DNA from 3 places in the Peribacillus sp. SRI_006 genome. Region 1 is predicted to be linked to each of the others. Evidence: riboswitches for the same ligand, from Rfam matches in the RefSeq annotation. Region 1 holds a riboswitch; each other region holds the start of a gene.
The links. A riboswitch is a leader RNA that binds a small molecule or an ion and turns the genes downstream of it on or off. The one in region 1 is predicted to bind cyclic di-AMP.
Positions count from the first base shown of each region.

Region 2: it holds a riboswitch for cyclic di-AMP, as region 1 does, so the genes downstream of both, AC2YHV_RS26850 (cation:dicarboxylate symporter family transporter) here and AC2YHV_RS13920 (APC family permease) in region 1, are expected to answer to the same signal.
Region 3: it holds a riboswitch for cyclic di-AMP, as region 1 does, so the genes downstream of both, AC2YHV_RS16170 (TrkH family potassium uptake protein) here and AC2YHV_RS13920 (APC family permease) in region 1, are expected to answer to the same signal.

Region 1 covers NZ_JBYCZT010000008.1:241,946-252,437, forward strand. Annotated here, with positions in the region: gene cobT (nicotinate-nucleotide--dimethylbenzimidazole phosphoribosyltransferase) at 1-197, opposite strand, end outside; gene lepB (signal peptidase I) at 327-863, opposite strand; gene AC2YHV_RS13890 (nitroreductase family protein) at 1,126-1,833, opposite strand; gene AC2YHV_RS13895 (RrF2 family transcriptional regulator) at 1,948-2,364, opposite strand; gene AC2YHV_RS13900 (bile acid:sodium symporter family protein) at 2,684-3,652, shown strand; gene AC2YHV_RS13905 (NADPH-dependent FMN reductase) at 3,760-4,305, shown strand; gene AC2YHV_RS13910 (glucose 1-dehydrogenase) at 4,383-5,168, opposite strand; gene AC2YHV_RS13915 (RhaT/GlcU family sugar-proton symporter) at 5,184-6,038, opposite strand; gene AC2YHV_RS13920 (APC family permease) at 6,529-8,355, opposite strand; cyclic di-AMP (ydaO/yuaA leader) riboswitch at 8,493-8,639, opposite strand; gene AC2YHV_RS13925 (GtrA family protein) at 8,991-9,446, opposite strand; gene AC2YHV_RS13930 (glycosyltransferase family 2 protein) at 9,406-10,428, opposite strand; gene AC2YHV_RS13935 (DUF6044 family protein) at 10,444-10,492, opposite strand, start outside.
Region 2 covers NZ_JBYCZT010000029.1:20,523-31,014, reverse strand. Annotated here, with positions in the region: gene AC2YHV_RS26875 (efflux RND transporter permease subunit) at 1-321, opposite strand, end outside; gene AC2YHV_RS26870 (TetR/AcrR family transcriptional regulator) at 511-1,389, shown strand; gene AC2YHV_RS26865 (YegS/Rv2252/BmrU family lipid kinase) at 1,521-2,414, shown strand; gene AC2YHV_RS26860 (hypothetical protein) at 2,543-3,205, shown strand; gene AC2YHV_RS26855 (efflux RND transporter periplasmic adaptor subunit) at 3,220-4,479, shown strand; cyclic di-AMP (ydaO/yuaA leader) riboswitch at 4,679-4,826, shown strand; gene AC2YHV_RS26850 (cation:dicarboxylate symporter family transporter) at 4,998-6,257, shown strand; gene AC2YHV_RS26845 (hypothetical protein) at 6,328-6,489, opposite strand; gene AC2YHV_RS26840 (hypothetical protein) at 6,800-7,582, shown strand; gene AC2YHV_RS26835 (D-alanine--D-alanine ligase) at 8,036-9,118, shown strand; gene AC2YHV_RS26830 (UDP-N-acetylmuramoyl-tripeptide--D-alanyl-D-alanine ligase) at 9,271-10,492, shown strand, end outside.
Region 3 covers NZ_JBYCZT010000010.1:150,575-161,066, reverse strand. Annotated here, with positions in the region: gene AC2YHV_RS16210 (GntR family transcriptional regulator) at 1-158, opposite strand, end outside; gene AC2YHV_RS16205 (hypothetical protein) at 890-1,159, shown strand; gene AC2YHV_RS16200 (aminoacyl-histidine dipeptidase) at 1,395-2,861, opposite strand; gene AC2YHV_RS16195 (VanZ family protein) at 2,900-3,508, opposite strand; gene AC2YHV_RS16190 (ABC transporter permease) at 3,735-4,751, opposite strand; gene AC2YHV_RS16185 (ABC transporter ATP-binding protein) at 4,748-5,473, opposite strand; gene AC2YHV_RS16180 (TetR/AcrR family transcriptional regulator) at 5,592-6,191, shown strand; gene AC2YHV_RS16175 (hypothetical protein) at 6,547-6,738, opposite strand; cyclic di-AMP (ydaO/yuaA leader) riboswitch at 7,069-7,211, shown strand; gene AC2YHV_RS16170 (TrkH family potassium uptake protein) at 7,364-8,695, shown strand; gene AC2YHV_RS16165 (potassium channel family protein) at 8,719-9,375, shown strand; gene AC2YHV_RS16160 (STAS domain-containing protein) at 9,496-10,329, opposite strand; gene AC2YHV_RS16155 (hypothetical protein) at 10,343-10,492, opposite strand, start outside.

The DNA.
Region 1 (10,492 bases):
GCTGCAAACACGATCACCCCCGGTTTCGAAATGTCCGGAAATGCCTCCCCTGTCATCTTGGCCAGTTCAATTATCCATTCTTCCAGCCGTCCTAAGCTTCCCTGAGGAACCGTCAGCGAATCGACATGTCCTTTAACCTGACGTCCCATTTCTTCATCCAGCATCGGGATGGAAATGGCAGATAAACCATTCTTCATATTAATCCCCCACAATCCAAAATAAAAACCTTAACCATAGGAAAAGGTTCTTATCCATCATCTGCTATAAATACAACTTAGTCCATATCATTATCATCCAAACTTTCACTTATATTCACTGTGGTCGTTTCACTTCGGCACTCCCATTTCATTTAAAGGGTAGATGCGAAATTTCACCTTGCCCACAAGTGATTTTTCAGAAATAAAACCAAATCTTCTTCCATCCCAACTATTCCTTCGATTATCCCCCATGACAAACAAATGACCGACAGGTACCTTGGATTTCCCGAGTAAATCACTTAGGGTGAAATTCTCCGTCAGATTCTCTTCAGGTGGAATTTCTCCTTTTTTTGTATTCAAATATGGTTCTGTATACTTTTTCCCATTGATATATAAGACATCATCTTTCATTTCGACGCTGTCCCCTGGTAAACCGATCACCCTTTTTATATAATTCTCTTCCGCGTCCGGAGCATAAAATACGACCATATCGAAACGCTCCGGCTTTCCGATTTTAGCTACCACGATCCGGTCATCATTTTCATAAGTCGGCTCCATTGATTCACCTTTTACCGTGACTGGCGTAAATAAAAACTGTTGGCAAATGAACACGATCATTAAAGCGAATAAGATAGCTTTCAACCACGAAAACACTTCACTTTTCATATTCTTCACACGGACTCCCTCCCATCCATTGTCAACGGCTAAACCCACGATAATTGCTGTATTTTGGCTAGCAGCGCCAAAAAGAATTCATTAGCTTAATTTGCCGGTCGGTGATTTTTAGAGGAAACATTCCAAAGAAATATCTGGAAAAATTGTAACACATTCATTTATTGCTCGCGAGAATAAATGATTTTTCAGAGTCAATCTCAAACCATGAGAAAAAGGATAGCGATTTTAGCTATCCTTTTTCTTAGTTTGTTCCTCAGAATTTATTCCAAGTCAATATATCATCGAGTGGCAAACGGACTTTTTCAAAGCCTGCTTTAGTTCCTTTTCCAAGGGAAATCAACATGACAGGTTTGAAGTTTTCCGGTACATTGAACGCATCCACAAATTTGGCTTCATCGAACCCTCCCATTGGGACTGTATCGTATCCTTTTGCTTTTGCAGCCAACATGATCTGCATGGAAACCAAGCCACCGTCAATCATGGCTACGCTTAAAGCCTTCTCAGCGGAAAAGTTTCCGTAATTATGCAGAATAGAGGCTACATATGGCTCTTTGATTTCATTCTTCATGATCCCTTTATTGACTAATTCACCATAAATCCGTTCTGCACTTTTGTAACCTTCTATATCAGCTAAAACGGCAATGACAGCAGATGCATCGACGATTTGTTGTTGGTTATTTGCGATGGGTAGCAATTCTTGTTGGGTTTGCTTATCTTGAATCACAAGGAATCTCCATGGCTGTAAGTTGGAAGAAGACGGCGCTTGAATCGCAATCTCCAAGATTTCACGAATTTCCTCTTCAGTCATCACGTATTCAGCATCGTACTGACGAACAGATCTCCGTTCTTTTGCTACCGTAATGAAATCCGTATCATTAAGGACTTTCGGCTTTTCAAGCGGTACATTCAATTCTTTAGCTTTATTCAGGTACTCTTCTTTACTCATTATATTTTTTGTCATTGATAATGACCTCCATTTAACTGTAATTATTACAGGAACAGTATATAACGCATACTGTTCTTTTGTCAAATACAGTTTAAGAAAAACGAAACCCTGGCAGTTTCGTTTTTCAAATCAAGATTTTGAAAGTAAATCAGCAATCGTCTTTTGTTCCAAGCCTTGTATAATCCAGCTCTCCATCTCGTTTTTCAAGCCGCATAAAGCTTCGCGGGAAGATGGTTGAAAGCATTTTTTAGCATTCACATCAAGAAAGCCTTTTGAAAAAGGTTCGGATTTAATTGCAGAGTATATATCTGCAAGAATGATTTGTTCGGGATTTTTGGCAAGTGAATATCCCCCATCTCTTCCTTCCTTCGCTTGAATCAGCCCTGCCTTCACTAAATTACTTAATATTTTTCTAAGAAAACCTGACTCCGAATCAAGCTTAACGGCCAATTTATTACTATTGCATAATCCATCATGATCAGCAAGAACAAGCAGGGCTTGTACTGCAAGACTAAACCACATTATACTGGAAACCTTTTCTGCCATTTCTTTCACCTCTCTCCTCTACTTTAAACTATTTTTCATTGAATATACAACGTTACATCGAACAATCCTGCCTAAAAACCTCCTTATAAAACCATCCATCAGGGAAAGCTTGCAGCCCTTTTTGTTTCATAGCAGCGAAAGTAATGGAGAACACAAAAAGAATGGATATATTAGCATCCCACTTGGCCTATTTTATATAGTCTTACATTAAATGCATTTCACCATCTTCAAAAATAAATTGACAAAATTCTTGTCTTACAAATTATATGTTTTGGAATATGGTAAACTTACTTAATAGAATGGATGAGGAAGTGGATGAATGATGCTTAAAACAATAAATGAACAACTCGATAAAGTCATGCCTCTCATCACGCCGATAAGCGTGATTATTGGGGTATTATTGTCCGAACATCTAATGGATTACACCTTTCTTGTTCCATGGATATTTGCCTTCATTACATTTTCCGGGAGTTTAGGCTCTAACTTTAAATCTGTGCAACAGGCAGTCACCCACCCTTTACCCGTTTTCATCGTATTGATCATCCTTCATATGCTTATGCCAATTTGGGCTTTTGGCCTCGGTCATTTAGTGTTTCATGGTGATGCTTTCACAATTACCGGCCTAGTCCTCGCAGTAGTGATTCCAACCGGTGTCACCAGTATGATCTGGGTATCCATTTATAAGGGTAATGCCATACTTGCCCTAACCATCATCTTAATCGACACCCTACTCTCGCCATTCATCGTCCCTTACAGCATTTCCTTTTTAGGAGGCGGTTCGATCGAAATGGATTTGGGGTCGATAGTGAAAGGATTAATCGGAATGGTCGTTCTGCCCTCCATGCTTGCCATGTTCTTGAATCAGGCTACAAAAGGAAAGATACAATATTCACTATCTCCCCGATTAGCTCCATTCTCCAAGATAAGCGTTGGAATCGTAGTCATATTGAACAGTTCAAAAATAGCGCCTTTCTTAACCCATTTCGATAAGAAAATAATGATCATGGCCTTATTGGTTTTGTTCATAGCCGCTTCAGGTTATGCCCTTTCTTGGATGGTCGGTGCATGTTTAAGATGGGAAAAGGCGGATATCATCACCTTGACATTTACAGGCGGTATGCGAAACATCAGTGCTGGAGCCGTTCTTGCAACCACCTATTTCCCTGCTGCCGTTGCGGTACCCGTTGTACTTGGCATGCTGTTTCAACAAATGCTTGCCTCCTTTTTTGGGTATGTCATGGAAAGACATTTTCATCGTGATGTGATTGAAGAGCCATCCGCCGAATGATTATTTCCCAAGCATCCTTTTTCCCTTTCAATTACATTCCAATTATAATAGGGAAGTGGAACATATTTACATGATTATCCATTATAAAATCATTGGGGGTATTGGAGATGAAAGTTGTTGCCATAGTGGGAAGTATCCGTAAAGAGTCATACAACCTTAAGCTAGCCAAATATATTCAAACTAAATATCAAGATCGTTTTGATCTCGAAATCTTGAACATTCGGGATTTACCTTTTTATGATCAAGATATTGAAAATGATCCTCCATTGGTTGTAAAAGAATTTAAAAGCAAAGTGGCCGAAGCAGATGCAGTCTTGTGGGTAACACCTGAATACAACGGGACGATTCCAGGTGTATTGGGCAATGCAATTGATTGGTTATCACGTGTCGATAAAGTCTTGATCGGCAAACCATCATGGATCATGGGTGCGTCAATGGGGCAATTAGGGACGGTAAAAGCTCAATTGCATTTGCGTGAAATCTTATTCGCAATAGGCATCTCCTCCCCACTCCTTCCTGGGAATGAAGTATATGTTGGTGCAGTGCATGACAAAATCGATAACGAAGGCAGGCTTACACATGAGTCAACTGTCCAGTTTATCGATACGGTCGTCGATAATTTCATTAGCTGGTATAATCATCATACTCGTTAATGCTTTACACAAGTATCCCAGCAGGAATGATCCTGCTGGGATTCTTGTTGCATCATAAAAGAGGAATTAAACTCATTTCATCCTCTTCCCGCTTGGAATGCAGGGTATTTTGTCATTCCTCCGTCAGCGAATAGAGTGATGCCCGTTACATAACTGGATTCTGAAGATGCCAGCCATGCAGCAACCGCGGCAATTTCTTCAGGCTTTCCGATATAACCCATCGGAATCATGCTTTCAAGGTCCTTTTTCTTTTCGGGGTCTTCAAGCTTGTCGACATTTATTGGCGTGGCAATGGCTCCGGGACCAATGCTGTTCACGCGGATCCCTTTTGGTGCATATTCAAGAGCCAGGGTTTCCGTAAGCAGCTTCACCCCGCCCTTGCTAGCTGCATAGTGAACGAATAAAGGCCAGGGAATCATCTCATGTACACTGGACATGTTAATAACATTCCCTTTAATATCGTTCTCGACAAAATACTTGATAGCTTCGCGGCATCCTAAGAAATTCCCGGTTAAGTTAGTATTGATTACCCTATTCCAGTCGCTTAACGGCATCTCGTGAGATGGAACCGGATTTTCAATCCCTGCATTATTGATGAATATGTCGAGTTTCCCGAAGTTCTTTATCGCTGATTGAACAAGGTTAATAACATCTTCTTCAACGGTGACATCGCCTTTTACTGCAATGGCTTCCCCGCCATTTGTTTTGATTTCTTCCATTACACTATCCGCTTCCTCTGATTTAGTGCGATAATTAACCACGACCTTTGCCTTTTCCTTAGCAAAGCGAATGGCCATCGCTTTTCCTAAACCAGTGGATGATCCGGTAATAACAACTACCTTACCTTCTAAATCTGTATACATGTAATCACCCTCCAATTAACTTTTTGCCAATCCCAGCATAATCCCAGCTATGATGATCAAGATAATCCCAATTACAATTCCAATTAGTTGGCGCTTCGTTTTCTTTTCACGTAAAATGAAGATCCCGCCAAGGGTTGAGATGACTATGCCCATCTGCGAAAGTGAAAAACTAGTGGCCACTCCCACACGTGGCTGGGAAATGAATAAAAACATGTTCCCTGCAGCCCATATCAATCCCGGAATGATATTACGAATCGTATATTTGTTAAACGGTTTATGCTTAAAAGTCAATAACAGACCGCCTATTACCATCCCAATCGCTTGAGGGAACAACGCTGACCACCCGTCAACATCAAAAAGACGGGCCACGACCACATAAACCAAATAACCGAATGTCGAGATGAGGAGAATAACAATTCCTTTCTTCAAGTTTCCCGACTTGCCCTCTTTCGATTCTTTATCTTCCAAGGAGGTCAAGATGATTCCTATAATAATGAAGATCAATGCCAATACGCCTAAAATAATCGCCTTCATTGTAGACCATTCGTTAAAAACTATGACCCCGAATAAAGTGGTTGAAATGAGCTGCAATCCTGTTGAAATCGGCATTGTTTTAGAAACTCCCATTAAATCAATGCTCTTAAGCTGATTAGCTTGTCCAACGGCCCAAAACAATCCAGATACGACTCCGACACCAAACACCAAAAGTGACAGCTTAATATCGGCAAAAATATAAACACCAATTGAAAAAATCAAGGCTCCAATCGTTGTACCTAGTGTTTGACTATAGGGTCCACCCCCGAGTTTCACATTAAATAAAACGATGCTTCCCCAGAATAATGCCGGCAAGAGAGCTAATAGTATATCCATTTTCAACCCCCATATATGTAAGTACAAAACTAAGCAGGAAATTTCATTTTGTCTTCTTAATATGTTCGCATTATTTGAATTGACCCTTGGTAATTTTATGAAGTGTTTCCCTAAAAGAATTGTTCAACACAAAAAGAGCTGCAGAAGCAGCCCTTTTTAATGATACTGATTGATGCTATCCACCGTTGATGATGTCGCATGTCCATTTCCGAATCATCAGCGACTTTGAAATAATAACTTTCCCAAACAGCAGTCAATCGGATAATGATGATGGAGAAGGTTTTATATTAACATTAATTAAAGCTTTAAAAGAGGAAGTATCCCCACATCTTACTGCAAATCCTTTTTATTGTACGGGCTTCATAGTTACTGTGAGTAATGAATGTTCATACTCACATATCGGAAGCGTAAGTTATTGCTGAATTTTTTATAAAGATAAGAAAAAAAGCAAACCTTATGTAGGTCTGCTTCTTTTCTTAGTTAATGGAACTTACTTCTTCAAATGATAGGGCACTGTCGTAACAACCACATTTCTTCTATAAAGCAAGTAGGCCTTAATCAGTAAACTTGATTGGTTATGAAGTATATTGTGCCAGCCCTTCTTCGGAATGAATTGGGGGATGATCACCGTAACTTTATAGTTGGATTCACTAGCCTTATGTTCTACTGTGTCCACAAATTTAGTTAGTGGCTGTATGATACTCCTGTAATAAGAGTTTAGAGTCACAAGTCTAACATCTGGTTGCCACTTCTTCCATTTTTCTTCGAATTTCTTTTCATCTTCTCTTTCAAAAGCGACATAAACGGCAATGACCTGATGTGCAGATAGAGATTTTGCATAATTTAAAGAGTTCTCAACCACATGAGTTATACCCGCAACAGGTACAATGATGATATTTCCTTCGATTGGTAAGATCGGCTCACATGTTGTAATCCTTAGTTGGTCTCCAACTGCTTCATAATGCTTTCTGATTCGATGAAAAATTAAAATGATGATAGGTAAAAAAATCAAAACAGGCCAAACCTGAATAAATTTGGTTAAAAAGAATATCATCGTGACGATAAAGCTAATTATGGCACCAATTGAATTAATGGTTAATTTCATCATCCAGCCTTTTGGCTTTTCGCGAATCCATTTAACAATCATCCCGGTCTGGGATAACGTAAATGGGATGAATACACCAACCGCATAAAGCGGAATGAGATTTTCCGTATGTCCTTCAACTGCGACTATCAAGATGATGGATGCAAGTCCAAGTATGATAATTCCATTGGAATACCCTAAACGGTCCCCTCTGATCGTAAACGCCCTTGGTATGAATTTATCCTTCGCCAGATTTACCGCAAGCAAAGGGAAAGCCGAATATCCAGTATTTGCCGCAAGTATCAAGATCAATGCAGTTGTACCTTGAATGAAGAAATACATGAAATTCCGTCCAAAGATCTCTTCAGCAATCTGGGAGACGACCGTTACCTCTGCGCTAGGAACAATGCTTAAATAATAGGCTAAATATACGATTCCCGAAAACAAAACAGCTAGTAAGGAACCCATCGCTATTAATGTTTTCGCAGCATTATTCGGTGCTGGATCTTTAAAGTTCGGGATTGCATTGGAAATCGCTTCGACTCCTGTCAATGCGGAGCTTCCTGATGCAAATGCTCTTAGCAGTATAAATAAACTGATGCCGGCTACCGGAGTCCCGATTGACGCATGCAATTCCGGTGAGACTCCTCCCGTCAGAATTTTGTAAATTCCAACCCCAATCAAGATGAACAAGGCTAAAACGAATAGGTACACCGGATAGGCCAAGACAGATGCCGATTCCGTAACCCCCCTAAGGTTCAAGATAGTAAGTAGGATGACGAAAATAATGGCTATGAGGACATTATAATCATGCAGGCCGGGAAAAGCGGACGTGATGGCATCCGTACCAGCGGAAACACTTACCGCGACAGTTAATATATAATCGACCAATAAGGATCCTCCAGCTATCAACCCTGGATTGACACCTAAATTGTTTTTTGAAACCACATAGGCTCCCCCGCCATGTGGATAAGCGAAAATGATTTGTCTGTAGGACAAAATCAAAGCGGTTAACAGGATCAATACTCCAATCGCGATAGGGATTGAATACCAGAATGCCGCAGCACCGACCGTGATCAGGACAATCAATATTTGCTCCGGCCCATATGCAACCGAAGACAATGCATCTGAAGATAATATCGCCAACGCCTTTGTTTTATTAAGCTTTTGTTCACCAAGTGCATTTGATTTTAAAGGTCTCCCGATCAAGAACCTCTTTATAGAAGATAACATCAAGAATTCACCACCATGTAATTTATAAGTTTATATTTCCCAGCTGTCGCAAAAAAACGAGACGAAACACAAAAATGCCTACAAGTCATAGCTAAATAGACCTGTAGACATCAATTTTTTTGTCTAACAAGCTCCACCTTCCTTCTCATATAACGCTTACGAGGTTAGCTGACGGATTCGGACCTAAGAGTAGCCCTACCTTTTAAAGGATTCACCCCTTGGATTGTTAAAGACAATCCCAATAACGGGTCCCCCGCACCATAAGGCTTAAGCGATTTAGAAATATGAAACTGTTGATTATCATACTCCCGTGAAATGGAAAAGTAAATGAAAATTTTGCACAGAAATAGAATTATTATTTATAAGCGAGGTTTTATTCTTGACTTATATAACAAAAGTCATGCAAACACATGATTCGATGGTAGGAAAGAAGGAAAGTAAACGTCTGAAAGGAGGATATTCAAGAAGACAATGAACAAAAGATAGATTCCCCAAAAGGAAAAATGAAGTAACGTGGTGGATTAAGTAAAACAGATCTGCCCCAGCTTGGATAGTCATAAAATCAGAATTTCGCTTTCCGATTCCATTTTTAATTCCCGTCCATTCGGGGGCATTATTCCACTGATCTACGCCAATTAGTTCCTTCCTTCTTGAATTGGCCTCAAATTGCTTTTTTTAAAGACAAAGTATTTCTGGCCAAGATAGTTAAGCACTGTATAAAAGATTGTTCCTATCAGAACAGCCAAATTTTGTTGTATGGATAAATGAACGGTTCCTTCCAGTGATTCTGCAATGGCTTGGCCTATAGAATAAGCGGCGGAATAACAAATCAGGATGACGCAAAAGAAACGGGCAACTCCTCGCCGCCATTCTATATCGCTTTTAAAGGTAAAAGTCCTGTTCAAAAGAAAACTCGTTACAGCTCCCGTACCATTGCCGATAAAGGTGGAGATCCAGTAAGATAATTCAAGAGCATTCATGAGAAAAAGCATGATGGAAAGTCCAACCGCTGTATTGACTATTCCAACCAATAAAAAGCGGATAAAGGAGTTAGTTTGTTTTAGATAGTTTTTCAATACTGTTCCGTTCATTGTCTAGTTGCTCCCGTTTTTTTAAATCGAGCGGATTAAATAGATCAAGATCAACAATATATTTAGGCCGGCGTTTGGATTCATTATAGATTTTTCCGATATACTCCCCAATCAACCCTACAGCAATCAACTGTAGTCCACCGATCAACCATATGGAGGTGATCAATGAGGTCCAGCCAGTTTCGGTCTGCCCATAAAATTTCAACCATAAAAAGTAAGACCCAAAGAGTAAGCTAATGAAAAAGGAAAGACATCCTAGCCATAATACAAGCCGGATCGGTGTAACTGAAAAGGAAGTAATGCCATCAAGTGCAAAAGCAACCATCTTCTTAAATGGATATTTCGTTTCCCCGGCCAATCTTTCTTTACGGTCATAATAAACAGAGTCCGTCTTAAACCCAATGAGCGGGACAATCCCCCGTAAAAAAAGATTCGTTTCATCAAAGCGTTCCAACTCCATGATCGCCCTCTTGCTCATTAGCCGGAAATCGGCATGATTATAGACAAGGTTAACCCCCATCTTGTTCATCAATTTATAAAAACCTGTTGCAGATGTTCGTTTAAAGAATGAATCAAGGTCTCTTTTCTGGCGGACACCATATACGATTTCACATCCTTCATTGAATTTACGAATGAATTCCGGGATGACTTGAATATCATCCTGTAAATCTGCATCAATGGAAATCACACAATCTGAGGCTTCCTTGGCTGTAAACAACCCAGCCAGAAGTGCATTTTGATGTCCAGCATTCCGGGAAAGCTTTAGCCCGCGAACATATTCATTATTAATCGTTTCTTTGTAAATGATCTTCCAAGTTTGATCCTTGCTCCCATCATCGACAAACAAAATTTTACTTTGACCGGAAACAACGTTTTCATCGACCAACCCCCTCATCAATCCACAAAGCTGGGAAATGGTTTCCTGCAAAACGCTTTCTTCGTTATAACAAGGTACAACAATCGTTACAATCGGTGAATTCATTCTATTCCCCCCTTTTCACATGACTCTGTATAAATGAATTTTCCATACGCTTCCTTTTTTAGTG
Region 2 (10,492 bases), on a different contig from region 1:
TTTTACTGCATCATCCATATCCGTATCATAATCATATTGTAATTGGATGGAAGAGGCATTGGCCATGGACGAAGAACTGACTAATTCGACTCCTGGCAAATTTGTTACTTTTAGCTCAATCTGGTCTGTGAGCTTATCTGCTACTTCTTCAGGTGCAGCTCCAGGATAAACAGTGGAGATGCTTATTAAAGGAGTGGAGATGCTTGGTATGGTTTCTTGTTTCATGTTTAAACCGGAGTATAAACCAGCTGCAACGATGATGATGGTAAGCAACCAGATTGCCAATTTATTCTTTAATGAAAATTTAATTATTGAATTCAAGCTTGTACCCTCCATACATAAAATTGTGACCAGTCGGTCACAAACTCAAATATATAGTATATGGATTATGATTGCAATAGATAATATCCGTTAGTGCTAACGTTGTGATTTCAAGGGTTTTGGGATACAATTTGGAGGATGTGACCAGTTGGTCACCGGTGGACAATTTTAAGAGATAGGATGAATTTGATGAAAGAAAAAAATAAGATGATCATAGATAAGTCTGTGGAGCTTTTCGCGGAGAAAGGCTATCATGCAACTTCGGTTCAGGAAATTGTTGAAAAATGCGGGATAGCAAAAGGGTCCTTTTATAATTATTTTAAATCGAAGGAGGAATTACTAGTCTCCATTTTTAAATTTTATTATGAAGCGTTGACAGACTCATTACTTGATCTTGAACTGGATGCTTCATTGTCCAGTAAAGACAAATTCATGAGGCAGATCACTGTTCACATTGAGCATATGACGGGAAATACCAACTTGATTCAAATGATGATGCAGGAACAAATGGTTCATATCAGCAAGGAACTAGATGGATTTTTACATTATATCCATGAAGAGGGCTTGATTTGGTTCAAGCGTAAAATCATTGAGTTATACCCGGGACTTTCATCTGATCTTCTGCCCGATTGCACCATTATTTTAGATTCGCTTTTCAAAGGCTATATCGGAATATTGATCAGGAAACAAAATGCTTTCGATGTAGAATTGTTACCTAGCTTCATATTGAACCGGATGGATTCCATTGTCACAAGTCTGGAGAACATGGAAGATCCATTATTGAAACAATTTCCCCTACCAGGTTGCTCGATGCGGGATATGAGCCCAAAAGAAGAAATCCATTCGATTATCGCCAGGATGCTGGAAGTGGAAACACGTAAAGAAGAGGGAATGGAAACACGTAAAATTACGGAAGCTTTAAAGGCACTCCAGGAAGAATTTTCAAAGGTTAGGCCAAGCTCAATCATCTTGGAAAGCCTTTTGTTATTTTTGGAAAAAAATGAAAAAAGAAGCCCCTTGTGTTCAAAGCTTATCTTATTGATGAAGGATTATTTGCTGAATATATGAAGGCTTTACTGAAAGTGGCGAAAGCCTCTTTTTCATTTAAATTTTTAATGAGATTTAAAAACGGAGATTTAGGAAAAAGTAAAAAGTGATGGGAAGAAGACAATTCTTTCAATAATATGGGGGCTAGAATCATGCGATGGAAAAAGGGAATGCTGATTTATAATAAAAATGCAGGGAATGATAAACTCGAAAGGAATCTAGGAGGGTGTCTTCCGGTATTAGCTCCACATATTGATGAGTTTCTCATTCTACAAACAAAGCAAAAAGGCGATGCATGCCGTTATTGTTTGGAATATGGTGAAGAAATGGATGTAGTTTTCGTATTGGGAGGAGATGGAACGGTACATGAGTGTGTAAATGGCCTTTCACCCCTTCAGAGGCGGCCGTTGTTTGGGATTTTACCTGGAGGGACTTGCAATGACTTCTCCAGGACATTAAAGATTCCTCAAAATGTTCGTCAAGCTGCGGAAGCATTAGTAAACGGTAAGGTTCGTCCAATTGATATTGGTAAGTCCAATAACGATTATTTTTCCAATTTCTGGGGAGTTGGGCTTATTTCAGATGCTTCAAATAATATTGATGAGCAGGAAAAAAGCAGGTTCGGAAAGATAGGATATTTATTAAGCGCTGTAAGGACGATTGGTGAGAGTGCTCCCTTTCCCTATAAACTGGAATATGATGGGGATTTCATTGAAGGGGAAGCAGTTATGATTTTAGTCTTGAATGGTTGTTTTATCGGCACTAATTTATTGCCCTTTCCCATGATAAGACCAGACGATGGGCTCTTTGGCGTTGCCATCTTGGAAAATGCAAGCCTTGGTGCATTTTTAGAAATAATAGCGATGAAACGTTCATGGACTCAAAATATGAGTTCTGACTCTGGGGTGACTTATTTACAAGCAGGTACCTTGACTATTGAATCCAAGAGGCCGCTTGATGTGGATATGGATGGAGAGAACTATAGGCAAACTCCTTCACGCATTAAAGTCCTTGCCCACCATTTGTCGGTATTAACACCAAATTAGTGTGGGGATTCTATTTAAAAGGAAAGGCTTATGTGTTTTTTTTGTATATTCATTCCTTATTTCTGCAATTGTTTCCAAAATAGGATAAAATGTATGATGATATATCATTTTTTGCAGGAGGACCAATTATGGTGTACCAGGTCGGATTGTTAAAGGGCATTTTACAGCCTTATCGGAGTCGTTATCAGCTGCAAAATGCAGAGGCAGTCACAAAGTTTGGATTGAAATTAATATTTATATATTTTCTTAGTCTTATAGTATTCGCCGTTGGGGGATATTTTGGGATTGGTTCAGAATCATTTTCCAAAGAAATCACGAAGATGAGCGCCAATGAGTTTGAAGCAGCAAAGTTGCTGATTTTGAGCGGCAATATAATAACAGGAATAATCCACCCTTCCATATACATATTTTTAGCAGCTCTATTCTTTTGGATCGTTACTGATATCCCCTATATAAAATTAGTTATCGTTCAAATGATTCTTTTTGGCCTGCAATTAGTGGAAAAAACATTATTGATTCCCTTATTCGTTTTAATGGATATAGGCAGCGATGCCAATCCTTTTTCTTTGGGGATCATCAGTCAGTATTTTCTCAGAAGCGATTATTTCATTCACTTTTTCAGTGAAATTACCATTTTTCAATTTCTCATTATTGCTCTGCAATATTTTTATTTAAAGGAATTTACAGAACGTAATAATTATTTGGTCCTTTTAATGATTGTTCTTTTCTATTTGGCCACATGGTTTGTTAAAGCCTTTTTAGGATACATCCAAGTAGGCGTATTTGTATAAAGCGGGTGAAATGAATGAGCGGTAACTGGAAAATAGTGGCGGTCTCCATTGCGTCGATAGTGTTAATAACCGTTAACTTATACCTTATTGAAAAAAAGGAAAGCAAAGTGGAACGTACGGTTTTCGTTGAAAACTGGACTAAGGTAAAAAAAGATACAATTACGGATACTATTCAAACAAATGGGGTAATTAAACCAGTAGAAGAGTATGATATCTATTTTGATGCCAAGAAAAATGATTTTAAGAAATTCCTTGTAAAAGAAGGCGATTCGATTACGGCTGGCTCCTCGTTGTTTGAGTATACGGCGACCGAACTTGATGCGCTTAAAGCGAGTTTGGAAGCGGAGAAAACGGCAGCTGAGGGGGAAAGGGCAGGGATTGAGGAATACATAGGGAAGTTGAGGTCTTATCAGGGGACCTTGACCAGTGAACCTGAAGCTGCAATTGATGAATCGGTGGAAAAAAACTTGAATATTGATATAACGACAAGCTCTTCAGACCTTATTAAAAGTAACATTGAGCAAGAAATGTACAAGCAGGAACTAGAAAAAAACAGGTTGGATGAAAAAGTGAAAATGCTTGACGCTAAATTAAGTTCGATTGAGGAGCAGTCCAGTGCAATTGTGACGACGAGCGAGGCTGATGGTGTCGTTAAAAATATCAATAAAAACCTTGATAATCCCATTATATCCATCGTTTCTACAAATATGGCAATTGAAGGGGATTTCTCCGAAGAGGAAATGAAAAAGGCTGAAGTGGGCATGACTATAAAAGCAAGTTCCTCTGATTCAAAAAAGGCATTGAAAGGGACGATAGGCCGTATCCATTCCTATCCCGCAGAAGAGCCATCATTAAAAAAAGATAACAGATTTCCATTTCAGGCTTTAATCGAACCGGAAGGCGAAGAAACGGAACCTCTGTTGGTGGGATCGAAAGTGAACCTTACTGTAATAACCAATGAGAAAGCCGGTGTACCCTCCATACCTATAGAGGCGGTACAATACCAAAAGCATCCATATATTTACAAGTTGACGAATAAAGGCCATGTGGATAAACATTACATTACAAAAGGTCTTAAGGCTGAAGGGAAGCAGGAAATCATAAAGGGACCGTCTGTAGGTGACGTCATCCTCCTGAAGCCGAATGTGGCAGTGAAGAACCATTCTTATTTTATTACCCCGATTCAATTTGAAAAAGTGAAAGCTAGAACTTATAAAAAATTCACCTCTAGGGAAAAAGTAAGATACCTGTTACTTGGCATTCTGGAAAAATAACCGCTTTTTTCACAAGAGAGGTGATGACAAATTATTTATTAATTATATCAATATAACTTAAGTGATTAAAAATCGGGAAGCGTAATTATAGATAGAGTAGCTATTAATACAGAATATTCAGACATATTTAAAGACCTTTTTCTAGAACGGATGCGAATAAATATTTACAGATTATCATTTTTAGTATAATATTTTATTATAAGTTAACTCGCTTAATCTTATTCCAAGAACGGGGGACCCATTTTTGTGGATTTTATCCGCTAGGGGTGAATTCAGAAATGAAAGGGCTTTTTGTGTTTCCAATCCTAACCCGACAGCTAACCTCGTCAGCGTCTTCAAGGGAACATGTGTGAATATTCACGCCTATAAGAAATCGACACATGAAGTGTCTTTTTTTTCGGCGTAAAGACAGAGTTTTTCAAAAAAGAAAAATTACTTTCTTTTATTAGTATCTTGTTTCCCTTACCGAGACAAAAATGTTTTTGCATCAAAGACTTTATGGAAGGTGAGGAAAGTAAATGAAGAAATTCAAACTAAGTTTAGCTAGCCAAATTTTCATTGGTTTAATTCTAGGGATTATCGTTGGTGCCATTTTTTATGGTAATGAGACGGCCCAAAACTTTTTACAGCCATTCGGAGACATTTTCCTACGAATGATTAAAATGATTGTAGTGCCGATCATCGTTTCAAGCCTTATCGTTGCAGTTGCTGGTGTAGGTGATTTGAAAGCGGTAGGTAAACTAGGTGCTAAATCATTATCATACTTTGTTGTCGTAACTATGATAGCGATTGCTGTTGGTTTAATTTCAGCGAATATCATCCAGCCTGGTGCTGGTGTGAATATGGATAAGCTGGAACAAACTGATATTTCTACGTATGTTGATACAGCAGAAACTAAGCAGCATGAATCGTTCGTGGATACACTCGTTCACATTGTACCATCCAATCCAGTTCAAGCTATGGTACAAGGCGATATGCTAGCGATCATTTTCTTCTCCGTGTTGTTTGGGCTTAGTATTGCAGCCATCGGTGAAAAGGGTAAACCAGTATTCCGCTTCTTCCAAGGTACAGCTGAAGGAATGTTCTACCTAACTAACATGGTCATGAAATTCGCTCCTATCGGTGTATTTGCACTAATCGGTGTGACGATCTCCAAGTTCGGTTTGGAATCTTTAATTCCGCTAGGAAAGTTAGCGCTTTCTGTATACGGAACAATGATTTTCTTTGTAATAGTCATTCTTGGTCTTATTGCGAAATTTGTCGGATTCAATATCTTTACGCTGATTAAACTTCTAAAAGAAGAATTGATTCTTGCTTTCTCTACTGCAAGTTCAGAAGCGGTTCTTCCGAAACTCATGGAAAAAATGGAGAAAGCGGGATGTCCAAAACATATTGCTACATTTGTTATTCCGACTGGATACTCCTTTAACCTTGATGGTTCTACATTATACCAAGCGTTAGCAGCTATCTTCATCGCTCAAATGTACGGAATCGATTTAAGCGCGTATGAGCAAATTACGCTGATGCTAGTTTTAATGATCACGTCCAAGGGAATTGCGGGTGTACCGGGTGTATCTTTCGTAGTTCTTTTAGCGACATTGGGAACTGTCGGTATTCCTATTGAAGGTCTAGCATTTATTGCCGGTATCGACCGTATTCTTGATATGGGACGTACAGTGGTAAACGTTATCGGTAATTCACTTGCGGCAATCGTCATCTCTAAATGGGAAGGTCAATTCAACCCTCCTTCCAAAAAAGAGTTAGAGCAAGTTTCTTAATATAAAAAATCCAGAGTGAAATGTCACTCTGGATTTTTTTATTTATTTTTTTGAATGAAATAGCGCTTTCTTATTTCTCGATGACTGTAAACTCTGCTTCCTTCAGATGCTCAAGCACTTCAAGTTGAATTGTTTTATGGAGGAAACTACCTTCTTGACGCGTCTTCCCGGATGTCAAAATACCCCCAAATTCATAAAGCCTTTCATCTTGTTTACCCCAAAACCAAATCATTTCCTCTCGGCTCAGAAGGTCATGTGTTGTGAAATGAAACTACCTTCCGGCTTTAAAATACGGTTGATTTGTTTTCAAAGCTAATGTCGGTCATTTTGAGTTGGGGAAGCATCAGCAAAAAGGGAAGCGGCCCTATGAAATGAGTGAATGAATGAAAAAACCATTTATGATCCTTTCTTCGATTTGGTTAATATGGATTTCTACCTGATGCAGATGATGATGATTAATATTGGGGTTATATAACTTACGTGAAACTCCAAAAGTTTGATAAAATAACATTATTGATTGAGAGCTCGGAGGGGGTCAGGTTATGAAGAATGAAAGTAATGATATCTTATACATGTATATGCAGGCTTCCGAACGGTTTGTCCTTTTTAATGGACTCAATTTTCGTGAATTCGTCAATTCGCTTCCGTATACCTTGGATTCGATCTTATTATTGAAACATCAATTCGATGGTGGGGAATACAATTTGAATGTCCTGCTTGAGAGCGCTTCATCTGAAGCTATTGCGAAGCTCGTTAAAGAAAATGTCCAGGCATATGGAGATTTCTGTTGGATCGATTTTGAAGAAGCGGAAGGGCTGGATGAATTGGATGGAAGGGAAATAGCGGAACTTTTATATTTAGGACACGCTAAAACCCATCTGGATCCCCCGTTTTTCCGTAAATTGAATAACCAATTTGTGTACCTTGCCCAGGATGATGGCTGGTTCAATAAAATTTATTTTCGTTCCCTTTCGACATATTATATGATGTTAGGGAGGCTGATTCCGCTAAAGCTGGAGCCGTTAAAAGTAGAGAGGACGTGGCTTGGAATCAGAAAGAAAAAAGAGCTGACGGCGATTCCTGCAGAAATCATCGTTTCCTTGGCTCATATTCTGGCAGAGGGGCTCGTTTTTTCCTTTCGGGATGTTAAGTATACTAGGACGAAAATTGAGATACCGGCATGGGTCGTAGGGGATTATTTAAACATGGATGAAATGCATGATTCCTTTTTGGATAGAGATAGTAAGGAGCCCGATGCATTTATTATCTTCAATCGAAAAGAGAAGATTTGGGAAAGCGTTATTAGAAATACACCATCCTCCTGATTTTATTTGAAGTCTTTGAACTTTTTAGGTGTAAGACTTACCGTCTCATGCATAAAAGATAAGAGAGGGAAACGTAGAGGTGTTCACAGGACGTGTTAGCACAGGAGTTGCCACAGGATGTGGCGGTTTTATCCTGTGTTCTGCAGAATAGTAATCATTGGAAAAGCCACAATGATGGAAGTTTCGCTTTACCCCGCATTAACAGGCTGTAAGGAAGCCTGATGATAAATGTAATGAAAAAGAAATGTGGTGAGCCAACAGCCTGTAAATGCCCGATTGCGATGCACAGGACGTGCTAGCACAGGAGTTGCCACAGGATGTGGTGGTTTTATCCTGTGTTCTGCAGAATAGTAATCATTGGAAAAGCCACAATGATGGAAGTTTCGCTTTATCCGTTTTAGTGTAAAGTGATACAATGAACATGGTTAAAAGAATATTGGAGGGTAATAACTCATGAAAACTAAACTTGGTTTGCTTTATGGTGGAAAATCTGCGGAGCATGAGGTTTCTATGCAGACGGCTTTAGCGGTCATTAAAGCTCTCGATTTAGCAAAGTTTGATATATATCCGATTTACATAACAAAAGATGGTTCATGGATTAATGGACCAAAGTTAACAGGTCCTGCCGAGAACGTGGAGGCTTTGACATTTTCACCGGAAAAATCGAGCTCGCCTCTTGCCCTGCAAGCACATTCAACTGATGAAGATAGTGAATCAACAGGGTATGACGTAATTTTCCCATTGCTTCACGGACCGAATGGAGAAGATGGAACCGTACAAGGGATGCTGGAACTGTTGAACCTTCCTTATGTAGGGAATGGCGTTTTAGCTTCTTCAGCAGGAATGGATAAGGTCATCATGAAAAACATTTTTGCCCAGGCAGGACTTCCTCAAGTGAAATACACTTGGTTCATTCGTTCCGAATGGGAGAAGAATACTGAAAGTGCCATCAAAAAGGTAGCGGATGAATTGGGGTACCCTTGTTTTGTCAAACCTGCCAATTTAGGTTCAAGTGTCGGTATCAGCAAATGTAATGATGCTGATGAACTGGAAAAAGCGGTAGCGGAAGCTTTTCAATTCGATCGGAAGATCATCATTGAAGAAGGGGTCATTGCTCGTGAACTCGAGTTTGGTATTCTTGGTAATGATGAACCGTCTTGTTCAGTGGCAGGCGAGATCATCCCTAAGAAAGATTTTGCCTTCTATGATTATTCAGCAAAATATGTAGACGGTAATTCAGCGATGGTCATTCCGGCGGAGATAACGGAAAGCGAGTATGCAGCTTTATCCGAAATGGCCATTACTGCCTTTAAGTCATTGGATTGCTCTGGATTGGTCCGCGCAGATTTCTTCTTGACGCATGAGGGGCAAATCTATATTAATGAAGTGAATACAATGCCTGGGTTTACTCCTTTCAGCATGTTTCCGTTATTGTGGAAGCACACAGGTGTCGACTATCCAGCGTTAATTGAAACACTCGTGAAACTTGCCTTGGAACGTCATCAGGAAAAACAACAAATCAAATATACAGTTTGATCATGCAGGTAAAGTATCAGTAAACTCCACAATCCATCATGCCTTGATTTGATGGATTCCAATCAGCAGGAACCGGTGCGATTTAAACTGGTTTCTGCTTCGTTTGGTTAACGGAGAGCGATTAACGGTTCGATGAATGTAGGAGGAACAAAATGATAAAGAGAACGTTAAAACAAGTACATGAAATGGCAGAGGGATTGAATGATATCAGTCCATTCCAGTCCAAAGGAATTAATGGGGTTACCATCGATTCAAGAACGATCAAGGAAGGATGTTTGTTCATTCCGCTTAAGGGAGAGAAGGTTGACGGCCATGAGTATGTCAAGCAGGCTTTAGCGCAAGGGGCTGCAGCTTCCTTTTGGCAAAGGGATGTTCCGAATCCTCCTGATGATTTACCGATAATCATTGTCGAAAACACTGAGAAAGCACTTCAACAATTGGCGCGTTCTTACCGCCAGGAGTTGAATATAAAGGTCATTGGGATAACAGGGAGCAATGGTAAGACCACTACGAAAGATATGACCGCTGCGCTGCTGGCAACTGCCTATAAGGTTCATAAAACCAATGGAAACTTCAATAATCATTTAGGTTTGCCGCTAACGATACTTTCTATGGCACAGGATACGGAAGCGGCTGTTTTGGAAATGGGAATGAGCAGCCGCGGTGAAATCGAGTTCTTATCCAAAATGGCAAAGCCTGATGTAGCGATCATTACCAATATCGGTGAATCACACTTATTGGATTTAGGATCACGCGAGGAAATCGCTAATGCGAAGTTGGAAATTGTCGAAGGTTTGGCGAAAGATGGAACGCTGATATATCATGGTGATGAACCATTGCTTCGCAATCGGATCAAAAAGGATTTTCCTGATTTAAACGTAATATCTTTTGGACGTACGGAAGAAAATGATTTATTTCCACAGGCCATTAGCCAAGGGGCGGACAGTACCACGTTTACAATCGCAAGCGGTGATAAGGAGATCGGTTATGAGATACCTGTGTTAGGTCATCATAATGTTCTTAATGCGTTGGCGGCCATCTTGGTTGCTAAAGAATTCAATGTGGATGATTCTTCGATCCGTAAAGGCCTATCGACCATTCAGTTAACTAATATGAGGATGGAATTGGTTGAAGGCGCAAAAGGGCAGAAAATCATCAATGATGCATATAATGCCAGTCCAACTTCAGTCAAGGCGGCAGTGGAGTTGGTTGAGGGCTTATCTGGATTCGAGAATAAGATCCTTGTATTGGGAGATATGTTGGAGTTAGGGCCGCAGGAAAAAGACTTTCATACGAAAATTGGTGAATTGATTTCCAATGAGCGGATTGATAAGATTTTCACATATGGTCCTTTAGCCGAGTTTATTGCCAAGG
Region 3 (10,492 bases), on a different contig from region 1:
TCAACCAATATGTTGATTGCTTTTCTAATGGTGTTCCTGCTGACATCGAACTTCTTCATCAACTCTTCTTCAGTGGGCAACTTAGTATTTAATGTATATTTTCCATCTAATATTTCTTTCTCCATTTGTTCTACGACCATTCTATACTTTACAACCATATTTCCATATACCTTCCTCTATACATAATGATTTAGAACAATAACTTAGAATGAATGATAGGTTTTCTTTACAATAGTTTATTTTATAACGATTGTAAAGAAACCTCTGTTACTTTCAGACTGCTGACAAATCCGAAGAGAAGCCTAAAGTTTTTTCGAGAAAACATTCCAGCTGATTTCAGAAATCCGCTCCCTTTCCGCCGACTGTCTGCCAAGCCTCCTCGGCTAAGAGCCTGTGGGGTCTCGGCTAGACAGTATTTCGGCAGGAGTGTCGCATATTTCTTCCATCCAATGAGGATTACAGGAAAAAAACTTAAAGGATAAACTAGTCTCAAACATAATTCGGTGTGAGATCAGCCTACAGTTTGTTCTAGAAAACATTCCAGCTGATTCCAGAAATTCGCTCCCTTTCCGCCGACTGTCTGCCAAGCCTCCTCGGCTTAAGCGCCTGTGGGGTCTCGGCTAGACAGTATTTCGGCAGGAGTGTCGCATATTTCTTCCATCCAATGAGGATTACAGGAAAAAACTTTAAGGATAAACTAGTCTTAAACTTGGTTCGGAATAGACCAGCCTAAAGTTTTTTCGAGAAAACATTCCAGCTGATTCCAGAAATCCGCTCCCTTTCCGCCGACTGTCTGCCAAGCCTCCTCGGCTAAGCGCCTGTGGGGTCTCGGCTAGACAGTATTTCGGCTGGAGTGTCGCATATTTCTTCCATCCAATGAGGTTTACAGGTGAAAAACTTAAAGGATAAACTAGTCTCAAACATGGTTCGTGATGAGACCGGCCTGCAGTTTTTTCTTTTAAAACACAAAGTTGATTGGATCGTAAGGTACGAGACTCCTGCGGGAAAAGAGTGGCTGGGAGACCCCGCAGGCGCAAGCCGAGGAGGCTCGCGGACCGCCCGCGGAAAGCGAGTGCCTGGAGTGGAAATCAATGAACGCCCCATTTTACAAACCCACAAAAAAAAGACTGTCGGCAAACAAATATTAGCTAGTTTGTAAACAATTAGGGTTCTATCTAAATAAAACAAAGTTGATTGGAGCGGGTGTTCGAGACTCTTGCGGGGAAAGCGTGGCCAAGGGAGACCACGAGGGCAGACCGCCCGCGGAAAGCGTGTTCCCTACGTTCCAATCAACGATCAGCTTTACTAACCATGAAAAAAGAGACATCCAATCGATTAACGATAGGATGTCTCCAAATCTATTGAATTTCAACTGTCCCCAGCCATGCAGTTGTTTATAAATCCTTCATTCTCTTTAATGTGTAAACAAAATATTCCCAGTTGTTTATGGTCGAAGGGATGCTTAAGTGTTCTTCAGGTGTATGTACGGAAAATATATCCGGTCCGATTGAGACAGTATCCAACCCTGGTATCTTATCTATGAATACCCCACACTCGATCCCTGCATGCACAGCGATGATTTCAATATCTTCATGATATTTTTCTTTGTATGTTTCTTCAAATAATTTCTTGAGTTTAGAATCAGGATTATAGGGCCATTCCGGATAATCCGCGTCAACCAATAGCTCGCACCCAAGCATGTCGGCAATTGCCTTTGCTTGCGTGACCATATTATATTTGATGCTTTTGATCGAACTCCTGATTTCACTTTCGAATATCATTTCCGCTTCATTTGTTGTAACGACCCCTAGATTCGTCGAACTTTCCACTAATCCTTCTATTCCCATGCTCATTCCTTGAACGCCATGCGGGATTACCAGTAAGGAGGAAATGGCTTTAGTCAACGTCTCTTTGGAAAAAACATTTGAAGAAACCGTTTCGATCTTTTCAAACCTGATCAATACCTCAGGGTCGGAAGATTGCAGTTCATTTTTAAAAGTATTTTCCCATTGTTGAAGTCTCTCCATTATCTTCTGAACATCTTCTGCATGAATCAGTACAGTCGCCTCTGCTTCACGAGGAATGGCATTCCCTTTCAGCCCCCCGTTTATTTGCTGTATGTAGCAAGGGAAATCTGCCGTTAATTCATGTAATACTCTGCCCAAAAGCTTATTGGAGTTCCCTCTTTCCTTATGGATGGACATACCGGAGTGTCCGCCTTTCAACCCTTTAATCCTGATGTTATAAGATACTGCATCAACAATTGAAGCCGATTCCCATCCGATTGGCAGGACCTGCCGCACGCGTATTCCTCCTGCAGAGCTAACCAGCAGCTTTCCATCTTCCTCCGAATCGATATTGATCATCATTTTTCCCTTGAAGTGAGCCGGATCCACGGCAAGTGCACCGTTCATTGTCGTTTCTTCTTCAGTCGTTATGATTATTTCAAGGGAGGGATGCGGAATATCATTTGCATCCAATAATGCCAAAGCATACGCAACAGCAATTCCATTATCAGCCCCCAATGTTGTATCCGTCGCATACAACATGTCTCCCACAATCCTTAATTGAAGCGAATCTTTCTCAAAATCATGAAGCGTACCCTTGTTCTTTTCGCAAACCATATCCATATGCCCCTGGATAATGATGGTAGGGGCACTTTCATATCCAATTGTGGCAGGCTTTTTGATGATGACATTCAGCACTTCATCCTGGATCACCTCCAGGTCCCTATCCTTAGCAAAGTGAACCAGATAGTCACTGATCGCTTTTTCATTAGCCGATCCTCTCGGGATTTTGGAAATCGCTGCAAAATAATGAAACACCGGATGGCTCGATAATTCTTCTAAAGTGCTATACATGAAAAACATCCTTTCTTTTAAAATATTCTTACTGCCTCTCATCCTTTTACTTTTCCAGAACGGAACACTGCCACCCTCGTGAACAATGGATACAGAACGTACCCTAGATAAACACCAATCATATTCAGGATAAGGTCATCGACATCCAAACTTCCGCGTCGAAAAACGAACTGACAGATTTCGATGCCCGAAATCGAAAGTAATGGATAAAGAAATTTCCTTTTATCGGAGGGCTCTTTCCCTTCTCTGGACAACAAATACAGCCCGAATGGAATGAACAGCCCCACATTGGCGCTAAGGTTATAAAATGACACAAGCCCGTTCATATCGTTCGATAAATATGAAAGAATCGTAGAAAAAGGAACTAAATTATACGAATATACCTGCCCTTCTGGTCGAAAGAACAGTAAAACCAATAATGATAAACTGTAGCCAAACAATACAGCCTGCCACAAAGGGCGCGGAATTCGGACCGTTTCACCTCGAAAAAAAAGTACCGCAAATGAAACGAAAAGAAGTATACAAAACCAGACAACGATGATTACCAAAGGATTCAAATATAATCGGAGCTGAAGGAAAAAAGGCAAACCGCACAAAAACAATGCTTGCGACAGCAAAAGGGAAAGCATGACCGATTTTAGAGACATATAACTCCCCCCTTCTATTTCTTTCCAAACATTGCATATGCTTATATCCTAGGACAACTTTAAGAACCCGTCAACAAACTGCAGTCAGTAGAAAACCGTCGAGGGGGAGGCTTTTTCGAATAAATCAACCGATAGGAAGGATAATTCGGCCTTTTTCCGGTAAAACAAAAAAGCCGGTTCCCCATGTTCGGGAATCCTGCTTTTTTTGTTTAATGATAAGTTCATTTTAAAGTGCACGGTACTTTTTTAAACTAATAATATTGATGGTGATAAATACGGCTGCAAAGGCCAGGAGAATGAGCAGATCCAGTAAGACCTCATTGAAAGTGAAACCTTTGTACATAATGCCATTCATGGCATCCGATGCGTAATAGAGAGGCATGACCTTGCCGATTTTTTGGAGCCAGTCTGACATGCCATCCAATGGGAAAATCCCTGTAAAGAAGACTTGCGGCACGATGACCAGCGGAATGAATTGTACCATTTGGAATTCGGATGTCGCGAAACTCGATAGTAATGTACCAAGGGATAATGCAACGAGCGCGACCAGTATATTCGTCAGTAAAACGAGCCAAATGGAGCCAACAAGGACGATATCCAATACATTGACAGCATATAACACGACAATTATGGTTTGAATTAGAGCAAATAAGCCATATCCGATCACATAGCCCGCTACGATTTCGTATCTTTTAATCGGTGTGGCAAGCAGCCGTTCCAACGTACCACTTGTACGCTCCTTCAAAAGCGCAATCCCCGCTATTAAAAATACAAAGAAGAAAACGAAAAAGCTTACGAGCATCGGACTGAATGTATCAAACCCCTTTGTGTTGGCGTCTCCGTAAACATATTTCTCCTCAATTGAAGGAGTGTTTTTTTCATTCCCTTGCAAACCTTGCATCATTTGCATTTGAACGGCCTTTGCCCGGGTCGGTTCGTCGTTCAAAAGTGTGAGTTTCATTTTCCCATTTTCAACATGAAGCCAGCCATCCGTATCCTTTTCAATCATCTTTTCCTGTGAGAATTCCTCAGAAGCCGTCACTTGAAAATCCGCTTTTTTCAATGCTTTAACGATCGTTTCATCACTGCCTGTAACAACGATTTTCAAATCACTTGCCTCTGTATCGAAAATAAAATACATGAGCGTTAAAATGAGCAATGGAGCCAGGAAAAATAAAGCGAGCGTCCTTCGATCCCGGCGCATCTGCTGGGTAATACGAGTAACAAGAGAGGCAATTCTCATTTTAGGCCGCCTCCAATCCTTAAAAAAACATCATCAAGCGTTTCCGCGGCAAATTGAGTTTTTAAAGCTGCAGGGGTTCCTGCCGCGATGATTTCACCTTCACGCAGCATCGCCAGTTTATCGCATCGTTCCGCTTCATCCATCACATGCGTCGTGATGATGATCGTCTTATCATCTTCATTCCTTAAACGCTCAAGTTCCTCCCAAATCGATTGTTTCAGCAAAGGGTCTATTCCTACTGTCGGTTCATCCAATATGAGAATCTCCGGATTTTGGATGAGTGCAACCGCAAGTGAAAGACGGCGTTTCATTCCCCCTGAATAATGGGCAACCCGAACGTTCAAATCATTCGTCAGCTGTACGATTTCAGCTGCATATTGAATGCGTTCCTTTCGTTCCTTTTTCGAAAAACGGTATAGCTTCGCAAAAAATTCGAGGTTTTCAGCTCCCGTCAATTCTGTATATAAAGCATCGGACTGTGCCATATAGCCGACATCCATTAACAGGGATTCATTTGGCACTTCATGATCCAGAACCGTGACTTTACCCGCATCGGGTTTAATCAATCCGACAATCATTTTAATCAAGGTCGTCTTTCCGCATCCGGATGGACCTAGCAAACCAAAAATTCCGCTTTTTTCAATATCCAGGCTCATTGGCTGAATGACCTTCTTCTGCTGAAAACCCTTAGCAATTCCATCAATGGAAATCGCCTTTTTCATTGCACACACATCCTCCCTCTTTAATTAACACGGTGTTGAGTGTATCATCATTCTAAGGTAGCATTCGGTCTAATACAATCAACACATTTGGAAAAATGTTCAGTGAAGGAGACATTCCATGGCATCGATTCATGAGGATATGGTACAAAAGACGAAAAAGCAGATACAGCATCATTTTATTGCACTCATTGAAGCAGAGGGGTTCTCACATGTATCCGTGAAGAAAATCGCAGAGCGTGCTAATATTAATCGGGGCACATTCTATTTGCACTACACAGATAAATATGAATTGATGGATCACTTACAGCAGGAATTGTTACATGAACTTCAAACCCGAATTACTGCCATTTTGCCTAAAGAGGCTTTTTTGGCTCTTAATCAACAGCAACTTTATCCGCCTTTCATAGCGATTTTTCAATTCATCAGTGAACATGCTCACGCATTAAGGGCCATTCTTGGTGATCAGGGCGACCCTTCTTTTGCGAAAAAAATAAAACGGGTTTTCGGTGAAGTACTGTTGGAGCGTTTGATCAGCCTGCATCCTGCAGCTAAAGATGAAGCATTCCGCATGTATATGCACGCCTTCCTGACATCGGCGATTTTAGGGGTGATTACTGAGTGGCTGGAGAACTGTGAGGAACAAACGGCGGAAGAAATGGCGAAAATCCATTTTCAAATCTTGAACTTCATCAGCCAATTGCGCACATTCATCCAATGAACATTTATTAAAGGGTGCCTTTAAGTCGTATTACATCTTTCCCTTCGCTTCTATCTCTACATCACCAACGGAATAACACCTGCTCTTGGAGGTCTTCATACTAAGCATCGACAACCATATGGATAAAGCGAACATGATCAGGGAACCTGAAATCGCCACGAACCGAATCGAAATGAAATGGAATTTTCTCTTCTTTACACATTACTGGTTAAATACTCTAAATAACGCAAAAAAACTCATTAAATATAATGAGTTTAAAAGCAAAACAAGATATGGATTTTTCGCTCACCGTTCCTGGATAGAACACAGGGATTACAATAATTGAATACCGCTATGAATGTTGGAATCAGTTGATTTATCTTGGGGAAAACAGTTTTAAAAACGGATTCTTTTTCTTATCCGTTATCCTTAATTCATTCATGATGATTTGATCCTCATGATCGGCTATCCATTTCCTTAGTGCATCTTTATCCTGGCATTGTGTTAAATATGTTTGGCCACCCTTGCCTGTAGCATTGATAACATATCTATTGAACGTCTTCTCCATAATTGCCCGCCTTTTTAATAAAATGTATTGAATTTAACTAATAATGTACTGCTTTTTTCTTTATCTTTTACAAAAGAAACATAATATATCTATTACAAATTTCGATTGGCAATAGCATGTTCTGCTTTGAAATTATTGAATAAAGTATATCGATGCCGGTTATCATAATTGGATTAATCGAACCTATCATAATGTGCCAACTAATATTTGTCAATACGTTTTTTTAATGTAAATAAAACGTAAATTTTCAGTTTTATTAAAGAAATATTTTTTTACGATTTAGGGGTTTACAACTGCTAAATGATGGGAGTAGAATACGTTTATCAATTTAATGCATTTCGGCCAAAACTCATTATAAATGAGTACGGAGGACCCAATCATTTGGGGTTAATTCTGCCTTGCAGAAGGGATGAGATCAGCTCTTTCGCCATCCTACCCGTCAGCTAACTTCGTCGGCTAAAGCGAAGGAGGTCTTAAGACCGCCTATTTCGGAAGCTTTTTTTTGCTCGCTATTAGTGGCAATACAGCTATTCGATGATTTCGCAGGTCTTTTTATTATGCCTTTAAACAGATTCGAAAAGAGATTGTTGATTAAAAGTCATACAGTAGGGATGATCATTTGAGAATGACAAAAAATTTATTGGATCCGCCAAAAATACTTGTACTCGGCTTTGCCATCCTGATACTTATCGGGGCCTATTTATTGACCCTGCCGATTTCCACAGAAAATGGCCATGGCCTTTCTTTTCTGGATGCTTTATTCACCTCGACTTCCGCTACATGTGTAACAGGGCTGGTCGTAGTGGATACGGGATCGACTTTCACCACTTTTGGTGAGTTGGTTATCTTAACACTGATTCAGATAGGCGGCTTAGGGTTCATGTCATTTGCGACGTTTTTCTTTTTCCTTCTAGGGAAAAAGATTTCCTTAAAAGGCAGGTTACTCTTGCAGGAGTCCTTAAATAATCTATCCATGGCGGGTGTAGTCAGATTAGTGAAACGGCTGTTAATTTTCACGGCCATCATTGAAGGTGTGGGTGCCCTTATCTTATCGATTCGCTTTTCTTTTGACATGCCAACCGGGAAAGCGATCTATTACGGGGTTTTTCATTCCGTTTCGAATTTCAATAATGCCGGCTTTGATTTAATGGGGGAATTCAGGAGTTTGACCCCATATGCATCGGATCCATTCGTAACCCTTACCGTCGCCTTCCTCATCACGTTTGGCGGGATAGGCTTTATCGTGATGAATGAACTATACGAATATCGGAATGCACATCGTTTATCCGTACATACGAAGATCGTTCTGACGACTAGCGTGACCCTTACGATTGCCGGCGCGATTTTAATCTTTTTATTCGAGTACGGCAATGCCAAGACATTGCAGCCTTTATCTTTCATGGGTAAAATGCTGTCGTCCTTATTTCAATCGGTATCACCACGGACGGCAGGCTCCAACACGCTGAATATCCCTGATTTAACTCAGCCTACATTACTGCTCATCATTTTCTTGATGTTCGTTGGGGCATCACCCGGATCGACTGGCGGCGGGATTAAAACGACGACATTGGCGACGATTGCCGGAACGGTTTGGTCACAGATCAAAGGTAAGGGTGATGTGGTCTTGTTTCGCCACCGCATCGTGAGTGAAACGATCTTTAAAGCATTATCCGTTACGTTCATTGGTGTATTCATGGTTTCCATCATCTCCATTCTGCTGACCATCACTGAAAGCGGAACTGATTTCTTGATGATTTTGTTCGAAGCCACTTCAGCTTTCGCCACCGTGGGACTTTCAATGGGTTTGACCCCGGAATTATCACCGGTCGGCCGGATGCTCATCATTTTCACGATGTTTGCAGGCCGTGTTGGCCCTTTGACTTTGGCCTTTGCTATCGCCATGAGGCGCAAACCAGATTCTTTCCGACGTCCAAAAGGAAAAATCATGATTGGTTAATTATAAATGAAGGAGTGTAAAAGATGGGAAAACGACAATATGCCGTGATCGGTCTAGGCAGATTCGGAACCAGTGTGGCCCATAGATTATATACGGCTGGCCAAGAGGTATTGGGTATTGATGTCAACGAGGAAAGAGTCGAGAGTGCGGAGCTGAGCGTTACCCATGCGATCATGGCGGATACGACTGAAGAAGAGACATTGAGGTCAATCGGAATCCGTAATTTCGATTGTGTCATCGTAGCCATCGGAAATGACATGCAATCGAGCATTTTAACTACCTTGCTTTTAAAAGAACTTGGGATCAAAAAGGTCATTGCCAAGGCACTTAATAAAAATCACGGTCAGGTGCTGACAAAAGTCGGTGCCGACTGGGTCATCTATCCTGAGAGGGATATGGGGGAACGGGTCGCGAACCAGCTCCTTTCCCCTAACATGCTGAACTATATCGAGCTTTCTAAAGAATACAATATCGAGGAAATCATCCTCCCCATGAGCATGAAGGGAAAAAGCCTCAGGGAGCTTGATTTACGGGCAAAATATAATATCAGCGTCATTGCCATCGTGAGTAATGGAGAAATTATCATAGCACCGTCACCTGATCAGGATATCCATGAAAAAGATATGCTTTTAGTGGTTGGCAATAAAGAAGATCTGGCCGTCTTTGCCAATATTGAATAAAATCCGGCAGGTTCCGGCTCTTGCTCCTTTTGAAGGCTAATACATACGAGAAGACCGCCATATGGAGGTCTTCTCGATGAAATGTATAACGAACATCCCCGAGCCCAGGGTATGTATGTATTATTTTATCGTACTGATCGCTTGGGCAAGAGTGGACTTTATCGTCACTTTATCAAAAGGAAGTTGAAGCTTAACGGCAGTCATGGCTATTTCCGGCCGAAGTCCTGAAAGGGTTGTTTGAATTCCGATCAAATGCAAGGATTCAATCAATTGAGACAGCTGGTGTGCTGATCCGCTATCTATTGAATGAACGCCGGATAGGTCAATGAAAAGTCTGGTGACATTTTTTTCAGCGCACTTTTGTAAGGTGTTTTCAAGCAAGGACATGCCCCTCGTCGTGTCAATATCGCCTATCAGGGGAAGCAATGCCGTGTTATCTTTAAGGGAAATGATGGGTGTGCTCAATTCATCGATCGTTGCCTGTTGGGCTTTCATGATTTTATTGGCATACCTATGATTCGCTTCCGTAAACCTCTCCATCACTTCACTGATCACCTTCACCACTATCCGATACCAGGAGTTTATTTCCTCCTGTGTATATTGATCTCCATGCAATTTCACAAACCGGTCAATATAACCCAGGTATTGCTCTTGCGTACGGAAAAACTCCCTCAATATAAAATAGATGGGTGTGTTTAAATGCTGCTCATCCTGACCGATCGCTTCAATCCAATCACCAAGCTGCTTAAAGAATTCCCTCTCCTCTGTATCAAAAACCTGAAAGAAACGTAAATGGAATTCATTATTTTGCTGCTTAAGTTTTTTTATCACTTTAGGATCGGTTGAGCAATATACACCAGTACTATCACTTTTATTCAAGGATGCGTACCAATCCTCAGTCAATTGTGCTGCCACACCCAATAAAAAGGCATATAATTCTTTATTTACGTGCATAAACTCCTCCTATTTAGTTTTTATAAAAAGCAATCGATAAATCTAATTTATCAACAAAGCAAGCATAGAAGACAACCTCTTCCATACTTAAAACCTTATGCTCTCTGATGCCTGATGGCTCCCTCTTTCCATATACCTTCCCAGCTGTTTTTGAAACCATGTT